One region of the Pectobacterium parmentieri genome, then DNA from elsewhere that is predicted to be linked to it. Evidence: predicted binding sites of a transcription regulator. Region 1 holds the regulator's gene; each other region holds the start of a gene.

Region 1 (3,286 bases):
TCCGATTATTGCGGTTACCGGCTCCAGCGGAGCAGGTACCACGACAACCAGTCTGGCCTTTCGTAAGATTTTCCAGCAGTTTGATCTACGAGCAGCCCAGTTGGAAGGCGACAGCTTTCACCGCTATACCCGCCCGGAAATGGACATGGCGATCCGCAAAGCGCGTGATTTAGGGCGACACATCAGCTATTTCGGCCCGGAAGCGAATGATTTCAGCCTGCTGGAACAATCGTTTATCGAATATGGCCTACATGGTCACGGTCAGACGCGTAAATACCTTCATACCTACGATGAAGCGATCCCCTACAATCAGGTTCCCGGTACATTCACACCGTGGGAACCGATGCCGGAGCCCACCGATATCCTGTTCTATGAAGGGCTGCATGGTGGCGTGGTCACCGATCAAAACGACGTGGCACAGCATGTCGATTTGCTCGTCGGCGTGGTACCGATCGTCAACCTGGAGTGGATCCAAAAGCTGATTCGTGACGTCAATGAACGTGGTCATTCGCGTGAAGCGGTGATGGATTCCGTCGTCCGCTCTATGGAAGACTACATCACCTACATCACGCCACAGTTTTCTCGCACACACATCAACTTCCAGCGCGTCCCCACCGTGGACACCTCCAACCCGTTTGCTGCCAAGTCAATCCCCTCACTGGATGAAAGTTTCGTCGTCATCCACTTTCAGGGATTGGATAATATTGATTATCCCTATCTGCTCGCCATGTTGCAGGGGGCGTTTATCTCCCACATCAACACGTTGGTCGTCCCCGGCGGAAAAATGGGGCTAGCGATGGAGCTAATCATGGCACCGCTGGTGCAGCGGCTGATAGAAGGGAAAGCCATCGAATAAGCAAAGCTGGGCACGGTGAGAACGTGCCCGAGGATAATACCAATCGTTTATGCATCGAGATACTCGGGCCGTCCACCGGGGTGAGGCCTCCCTACGAGAACCTCCCCCCCGGTGTTTCTCCTAATAACGGGCTCAAGTGAGCAGAATTAGTGCCCAGAGGAAGGAACTATGCCAGCGCTCTAATTTCGTGACTGTGCGTCACTTCAACGGCTTTGCCCAGCATCAATGCCACGGAGCAGTATTTTTCCGCTGATAGGGCAACCGCCCGCTCAACGACGTTATCGGTCAACCCTTTCCCCGTCACAATAAAATGCAGATTGATATGGGTAAATAAACGCGGCGCTTCAGAGCGGCGTTCCGAGGTTAATTTCACCTCACAATCTGCCACATCGTTGCGGCCTTTTTGCAGAATTGAAACCACATCAATCGCGCTGCATCCCCCTACGGACATCAACACCATTTCCATCGGACTAGGCGCTTTATCGCCAGAATTACCGTCCATCAATATCTGGTGCCCTGATGCCGATTCGCCCAAAAACGTTAAGCCTTCAACCCATTTTACCCGAGCCTGCATGATGCCTCTCCACTAAAATTTTTTTGAAAATTTATATCGTTACTGTACAAAAACCAGCGTTAATCAGAGCTTTGTCATGCTGAAGCGAGACAACACAAGACACATCATTAAAGCTGTGTTAAAACAAAAATAGAATAGACCTTTTCTGGACAAACCCAGAAACGAAGAAGATGATGACGTAGCCAGACATACCCAGCCACGTTTACGGTGCGGCAAGGTAGCAACCGGAAAATCAAGGGTACAGTGGTTCCAGTATATTCCCTGACGTCATTCTGCCTAGACTGAATTTTATTTTTTTAGCAGTTAAACACGCCGTACAGGGAACTCTGACCCCTGTAATTTGCGCAGTGAATTACAACAGAGGATGATAGCGAATGGTTCTCGGCAAACCGCAGACAGACCCAACTCTCGAATGGTTCCTTTCCCATTGTCATATCCACAAGTATCCATCGAAGAGCACGCTGATTCACCAAGGTGAAAAAGCAGAAACGCTTTACTACATCGTGAAAGGCTCTGTCGCAGTGCTAATCAAAGATGAAGAAGGCAAGGAAATGATTCTTTCCTACCTCAATCAGGGCGATTTTATTGGTGAGCTAGGCCTGTTTGAAGAAGGTCAGGAGCGCAGTGCCTGGGTTCGGGCAAAAACTGCCTGTGAAGTGGCTGAAATTTCATACAAAAAATTCCGTCAACTCATCCAGGTTAACCCGGACATCCTCATGCGCCTGTCTGCGCAAATGGCAAACAGACTTCAGGTGACTTCAGAAAAAGTCGGCAACCTCGCCTTCCTTGATGTGACTGGCCGTATCGCCCAAACATTACTCAACCTGGCCAAACAACCTGATGCCATGACACATCCGGATGGCATGCAAATTAAAATTACCCGTCAGGAAATTGGGCAAATCGTTGGCTGCTCGCGTGAAACCGTGGGCCGCATTCTGAAAATGTTAGAAGACCAGAATCTGATCTCTGCACACGGTAAAACGATCGTCGTTTACGGCACTCGCTAAATCCCTGTCGCGGTACCCTACCAATAAAAAAGCGTGAAGCCTCGGCCTCACGCTTTTTTTATGGCGAGTTTTCTGCTCGTCACCCCACGCGCCGTCGCAAGCGACGTTGAAAAACGTTCCCTACGTTTTTTATGGCGTGCCATCCCTGGCCGCCCCCCTGCGGGCCGTCGCAAGCGACGTTGAAAAACGTTCCCTACGTTTTTTTATCGCTGCTATTTTAAGAGCGTAACTCAGTTTCCTGCGTTAACGACCTGCGCAACAGCGTTGGCGAATTTCGCCATCCCCTGTGCAATATCATCTTCATCAATGATCAAAGACGGCACAAAACGGATGACGTTCGGACCCGCCATCAACACCATCAGCCCCTGTGCCGTTGCGGCAGCCAGAAATTCGCCCGCACGGCCATGCCACTGCGGTTTCAGTTCGGCCCCCAACAGCAGCCCCATACCACGTACCTGATCAAACACACCGTACTGCTGGTTGATTTTCTCAAGTTCACTAACAAAGCGATCGTGACGATCTGCTACGCCCGACAGCACTTCCGGCGTATTGATGATATCCAGCGCGGCTTCTGCCACCGCACAGGCCAGCGGATTGCCGCCATAGGTCGTTCCGTGTACCCCAACCGTCATGGCCGATGCGATCTCTTCCGTCGTCAGCATCGCGCTAATAGGGAAACCACCGCCCAACGCTTTAGCGGTTGTCAGGATATCCGGCGTAATCCCATAGTGCATATAGCTGAATAATTTACCGGTACGCCCCATCCCGCTCTGCACTTCATCAAACACCAACAGCGCTTTATGTTGATCGCACAACTCACGAACGCCCTGCAAAAACTCAGGCGTAGCG
Region 2 (3,286 bases), 2.3 Mb from region 1:
ACCGCCAACGAAGCCCGCGTTCAGGGGCTGTCAGAAGTATTTGAGCGTAGCATCAAAAACCGTATCATTGCTGAATCCATCAGCCTGCCAGAAATCCCGCAGGAGGTGCTGAACCGCTACCCGGGCGTGGTCGAAGCCATTGCAACACTGGAAAAAGAAGGTTTCCCAATCTTCTCTTACGATGCCTCACTGGGCGGGAAATATCCGGTCATCTGCGTGGTGCTGTTTAACCCCGCTAACGGCACCTGCTTTGCTTCCTTCGGCGCGCATCCTGACTTTGGCGTAGCGCTGGAGCGTACCGTCACCGAACTGTTGCAGGGACGCGGCCTGAAAGATCTGGACGTGTTCACCCCACCGACGTTTGATGATGAGGAAGTGGCTGAGCACGCTAATCTGGAAACCCACTTTATCGATTCTAGCGGTCTGATCTCTTGGGATATGTTCAAGAAGCAGGCTGATTATGAATTTGCCGACTGGAGCTTTAAAGGGTCGACAGAAGAAGAATTTGCAACGCTGATGGCGATCTTCAAGCAGGAAGATAAAGAAGTTTATATTGCCGATTATGAGCATCTGGCCGTTTATGCCTGTCGCATCATCGTTCCAGGCATGTCAGACATCTACCCTGCCGACGATCTGCTGTTGGCCAATAACAGCATGGGTGCTCACCTGCGCGACACGCTGCTGACGCTACCAAACAACAAATGGGAACAAGAAGACTACCTGGCGCTGTTGCAACAGTTGGATGACGAAGGATTGGATGACTTCACCCGCGTGCGCGAGCTGCTTGGTATTGCCACTGGCAAAGATAATGGCTGGCTTACTCTACGCGTTGGAGAATTAAAAGCTATGTTGGCGCTGGCCGGCGGCGACCTGGAGCAGGCGCTGACCTGGACAGAATGGACACAGGATTTCAACGATTCGGTCTTCAGCGCACAGCGCAGCAATTACTACCGTTGCCTGCAAACCCTGCTGCTGCTGGCACTCGAGCCTGAGCGCGATCCCGCTGAATACTACGATGCCTTCACTAAAATGTACGGCAGTGAGACAGTCGATGCCGCCAGTGCCGCCGTTGCTGGAGAAGCGTGCTTCTACGGCCTGTTTGCCATAGACGATACCTTTACCTCTTTACCTGCGCATCAGTCGTTGCTGGCTGCTTATGAAAAGCTGCAGCAGGCCAAACGTCGTTATTGGCAGTCAAAATAATGTCTACGTGATGCAGTCATCGTGCAGCCTTATATTGATGACAGCGATCTGTTGCAAATAGCCCTTTATTTTAAAGGGCTATTTTATTGTCCAAAGGACAATAATTTATTATTCGTGATACATCATCAGAATATTGTTATTGAATGGTGAATTTTTAATTAAATTACCTCGACAAGGTGGTACTGAAATTCTACAAAACATGATTTTTATTAACGCTAAATCGGTAGGTTTAACCTATGCCATTCAACTCTTTTTGCAAAAATTAAAATATTTTTTCATTATACAATTCAATGAATTAACCACAAAACCTAGGTATTCCGCCCTACCTACCGACCTATTAATTTCTTGCAATATGATCCACGTCAAATTTTGCCGTATACTGCTTTGTTAGTATCTCAACGCTGATAAATTTTAAGAGAGAGTTAGTGTGAAAGCTGACAACCCCTTCACTCTATTACTACCGGCCGCGATGGCAAAAGTTGCTGAAGACGCCGGAGTCTATAAAGCGACCAAACAACCGTGTACGACGTTTTATTTAGCGATCACTGCGGGTGTATTTATTTCGATCGCCTTCGTCTTCTATATTACGGCCACGACAGGAACATCGACGATTCCTTTTGGTATCGCGAAATTGATCGGAGGTATCTGTTTCTCCCTTGGCCTCATGTTGGTTGTCGTCTGCGGTGCGGACTTGTTTACCTCGACCGTTCTCATCGTAATTGCCAAAGCCAGTGGACGTATTACCTGGAAGCAACTAGCCTGTAACTGGGCTAATGTTTATGTCGGCAACCTGATTGGTGCGCTTTTCTTCGTTGGGCTTATTTGGTTCTCTGGCGAGCATATGGTCGCAAACGGCGCATGGGGCCTTAACGTCCTGCAAACAGCGGAACACAAACTTGAACACACCTTTGTTGAAGCACTGTGTCTGGGGATCCTGGCCAACCTGCTAGTCTGTCTGGCTGTGTGGATGAGCTATTCAGGCCGCACGCTTACCGATAAAATGTTTGCCATGATCCTGCCAGTCGCCATGTTCGTTTCTAGTGGTTTTGAGCACAGTATCGCCAACATGTTCATGGTTCCTATGGGCATCGTTATCAAAAATTTTGCGGCCCCAGAATTCTGGAATGCCATTGGCATGGCGCCGTCTCAGTTTGAACATTTAACCGTCAGTCACTTCATTACCGATAATCTGATTCCCGTCACCCTAGGGAATATCATCGGCGGCGGTATAATGGTTGGTTTAACATATTGGGTAATTTATTTGCGCGGTGGAGACAAGCACCACTAAGGTGCAATCGGCCGCAACGTCGGGTTTAAGAAATCCATATCAAAGGTAGGTGTAAAATGACCGAGCTGAATGAAAAATTGGCCAATGCATGGCAAGGCTTTAGCAAAGGTGAATGGCAGGATAACGTCAACGTTCGTGACTTTATCCAGAAAAACTACACGCCGTATGAAGGTGATGAGTCTTTCCTTGCTGGCGCAACCAAAGCGACCTCAGCGCTGTGGGACAGCGTCATGGAAGGCATCAAACAGGAAAACCGCACTCACGCCCCTGTTGATTTTGATACCCATGTTGCTGCGACTATCACGTCTCACGACGCGGGATACATCAACAAAGGTCTGGAAAAAATCGTTGGTCTGCAGACTGATGCGCCGTTAAAACGTGCGTTGATTCCGTTTGGTGGTATCAAAATGGTTGAAGGGTCATGCAAAGTTTACGGCCGTGAACTGGATCCTCAACTGAAAAAAATCTTCTCTGAATATCGCAAAACGCACAACCAGGGCGTATTCGATGTTTACACCCCAGACATCCTGCGTTGTCGTAAGTCTGGCGTTCTGACTGGTCTGCCAGATGCCTACGGCCGTGGCCGTATCATCGGTGACTACCGTCGCGTTGCGCTGTACGGTATCGACTATCTGATGAAAGACAAGTTTGCTCAGTTTACTTCTCTGCAATCCAAACTGGAAAACGGCGAAGATCTGGAAGCAACAATCCGTCTGCGTGAAGAAATTGCCGATCAGCACCATGCACTGAGCCAAATTAAAGAAATGGCAGCGAAATACGGCTGCGATATTTCTG
Region 3 (3,286 bases), 460 kb from region 1:
CACTTCCTGAACGTCCTGAGTGTGTGCCAGACGTTCAATAACCGCATCATCATCCAGCGCGTTAGTCAGACTGGTGATGACCTGAATATGTTCGTTGTTACGGGCAGCGATACCAATAACCAGACGCGCAACCTCATCTTCTTCATCGCCAAAACGAACACCTTCAGGATATTGGCAGAAGACAACGCCCGTTTTTAGCACGCGGTCTTTCGCTTCAATCGTACCGTGTGGTACAGCAATCGATTCGCCCAGATAGGTGGAGGTCAGCTTTTCGCGTTCCAGCATCGCTTCAACATACTCAGGCTCGACGTAACCGCCTTTTACCAGTTGCTCACCGGCAAAACGGATTGCCTGCTCTTTATGTGTCGCATGTTGATTCAGGAATACATTATCCGCGCCCAGTTGAAACAGGTTCGTCTGCGTATCGGCTACAACGGGTGCAGGCGTCGCGACGGTTTCAGGCTGCGCGGCCACAAGACGAGCCGCCAGATCGCTATACAGACCGCTATCAAGGAAATTGGTCAGAGAAATGTGCTGTGCCTGCGGCGCGTGGCGCATTGCGCGCTCAGTCAGATCGCGGTGCGTAATCACCAGATCGACATCGTCCGGCAGGCTATTGATCGCGCTGTTAGTCACCGAAATATTGGTCAGCCCGGCATCCTGAACTTTCTTACGCAACACGCCAGCACCCATCGCACTGGAACCCATACCGGCGTCACACGCTACGATGATTTTACGCACAGTGCTCATATCACCGCTGACACCGGTATTAGTCGCTGCGCCTTTAGAAGAGGCTTTCATTTCCTGCACGCGGCGTGTAGCGTCGCTCAGATCTTCTTCTTTTTGCTTGGTACTTTTCAGCAGAATCGCCGACACAATGAAGGACACCGCGAAAGCCGCGGCAATCGCTGCCAGGTTAGCGAAGTAAGCGCCTTTTGGCGTCATCGCCAACACCGCCAGAATAGAACCTGGAGACGCAGGTGACACCAAACCACCACCTAATACGCTCAGCGTAAACACGCCAGTCATCCCGCCCAGAATAACCGCGATAATCAGGCGCGGATTCATCAGCACATAAGGGAAGTAGATTTCATGAATCCCACCCAGGAAGTGGATAATTGCCGCGCCTGGTGCTGATTCTTTCGCGTTACCACGACCGAAGAACATGTAAGCCATCAGCACGCCCATGCCCGGACCTGGGTTCGCTTCGATCAGGAAGAAAATAGATTTCCCGGTTTCCGTCGCCTGCTGAATGCCCAGTGGTGAGAAAATACCGTGGTTGATGGCGTTGTTCAGGAACAGGATTTTCGCAGGTTCAACGAAGATGGACGTAAACGGTAGCAGGTTGTTCTGTACCATCAGGTTAACGCCGGAAGCCAGTACCTGAGAGAAGACTTCAACCAGCGGACCAATCGCCAAAAATGACAGGATCGCCAACAACATACCGATAATACCGGCAGAGAAGTTGTTGACCAGCATTTCAAAGCCGCTTTTGATTTTACCGTCAACCATGCGGTCAAAACGTTTGATCGTCCAGCCGCCCAACGGACCGACGATCATCGCGCCGAGGAACATAGGAATATCGGTTCCGACGATCACACCCATCGTCGTAATTGCACCCACTACACCACCACGCTCACCAAATACCAAGCGTCCGCCGGTATAACCAATCAGCAATGGCAGCAAATACGTGATCATCGGGCCAACAAGCTTCGCCAACGTGTCATTGGGAATCCAGCCCGTTGGGATAAACAGCGCGGTAATGATACCCCAGGCGATAAATGCGCCAATATTGGGCATCACCATATTACTCAGGAAGCGACCAAAGTTTTGCACCTTGATCTTAATATCTGGTGAAAGCATAAAAACACACCCCTATTGAAACGCGCTGACAATAAGAGCGCGTGGTAATTATCGTGAGACGGCGTGGCTATAAAAACACCGACTGCCACAAGAATATTTCCGTCAGTATTACTGTATGCAGCGCGGACTCTAACACGCTGTTTTCATACCGCAACCTCATGGCAGCAACGTGACAAAAATCACACAACCACCCTACATCAACGATACAAATAGGTGATTTACTTCACAAAAAACCGTTAAAAATGAAAAACTAAACAGATTTGTAGACAAATACAGCGCCCTTAATGTGACTTGAATCACACTTTAAAGGCCGGCATTTGTTTTATTTATGTGATTTACATCACAATTTATTTTCCTCTCTCGCCTGCCACACTCATCTTATCCAGAATACCTCCCCCGCTCATATTGACTCGCTAAAGGAGGTTATTAGGGGTAATTCACGCCATTTACCCCTCTAAGTGCATTCATTACATTTCGCTGTTGCACAGGTAATGCCGCCACCATATTGTTATATTGCGCCGCCTGCTGTGGCGTGCGGAATTGCACCGACGCGCCGTTAAATATCGGCTGGTCGCCCTGAGCCTGGAGGAAATCCCCAACCTGAATCAGGCTTTGTGCAAACGATGTGGCATTCGGAATAACAGGTAACAACGCATTCGTCGGCTGTATTACCGTGCGTGCGTAGAGCCGCTCATAAGGGATTTGCACCTCTTCGGGCTGCTTTAGCGTACTGTGGGCATTGTCAGCCTGTGTTTTTGCCGCCTGAACATGCTGCGCTAACAGGCTCATGGTTCCAACAGATTGCCTTAGCGCATCACGCTGCGTCAGATAGTCTTTAGGGACGCGAATACGGGAAATTTGCCCCAACATCGGCGTCAAACTGACGGACACCGCCTGATTAAACTGCTGAGAAAAGGTGGTTAAAATCGCGTAGTCGTTGGTGAAATTGCCAAAACTCTTCTTTTGTTCCTCCGTCAAGGCTGGCAATCTCCCATCCTGCTGCGACTGTACACTTTGCAGGAACGCAATAAATGCCTTGCGCTGGTCTGCCTCACTGTCACCACAGGCAGCAAGCTGCAATGCCGCCAGAATAATCAGAACTGGCAGCAGCCAGCGTGAACGGTATGTCATCAGCCTTCTCATTCCCTACTCCTGTTATGCTTACTGCCCCGCCAGCCGTGCTTTATTCAGATAAAAACACGCTTTCCATGACAAGATTTTCTACGATATAAGCATAGTCGAATCGGGCTGGCTGTGTAGAAAAAGGCCGAGACTGACAACTAACGCCCATCGTTTAAGCATTGAGATACACAGGATGATCACAAGATTTTAGCCACAGCGTAGTCCATCAATGCGGGCCGTAACAGTAGGCTGGAGATGCTCTGGAATGTGGAAAAAATAACCCCCGAACAAGAGAACCTAT

What was found. The regulator CRP, encoded in region 1, controls carbon source genes, mostly activating them, when cyclic AMP is high. The targets are predictions, from matches to a motif close to ATGTGANNNNNNTCACAT.
Region 2: focA (formate transporter FocA) is a predicted target of CRP. The motif match lies at 1,554-1,571, and genes of this name have one in related genera.
Region 3: A8F97_RS19235 (PTS mannitol transporter subunit IICBA) is a predicted target of CRP. The motif match lies at 2,075-2,092, and genes of this name have one in related genera.

What each region holds. Positions count from the first base shown of each region.
Region 1 is NZ_CP015749.1:4,705,462-4,708,747, reverse strand. It holds gene A8F97_RS21355 (phosphoribulokinase) at 1-856, shown strand, start outside; gene A8F97_RS21350 (OsmC family protein) at 1,023-1,430, opposite strand; gene crp (cAMP-activated global transcriptional regulator CRP) at 1,805-2,437, shown strand; gene argD (bifunctional acetylornithine/succinyldiaminopimelate transaminase) at 2,668-3,286, opposite strand, start outside.
Region 2 is NZ_CP015749.1:1,982,014-1,985,299, forward strand. It holds gene ycaO (30S ribosomal protein S12 methylthiotransferase accessory factor YcaO) at 1-1,203, shown strand, start outside; gene focA (formate transporter FocA) at 1,631-2,491, shown strand; gene pflB (formate C-acetyltransferase) at 2,548-3,286, shown strand, end outside.
Region 3 is NZ_CP015749.1:4,245,906-4,249,191, reverse strand. It holds gene A8F97_RS19235 (PTS mannitol transporter subunit IICBA) at 1-1,863, opposite strand, end outside; gene A8F97_RS19230 (DUF3053 domain-containing protein) at 2,290-2,994, opposite strand.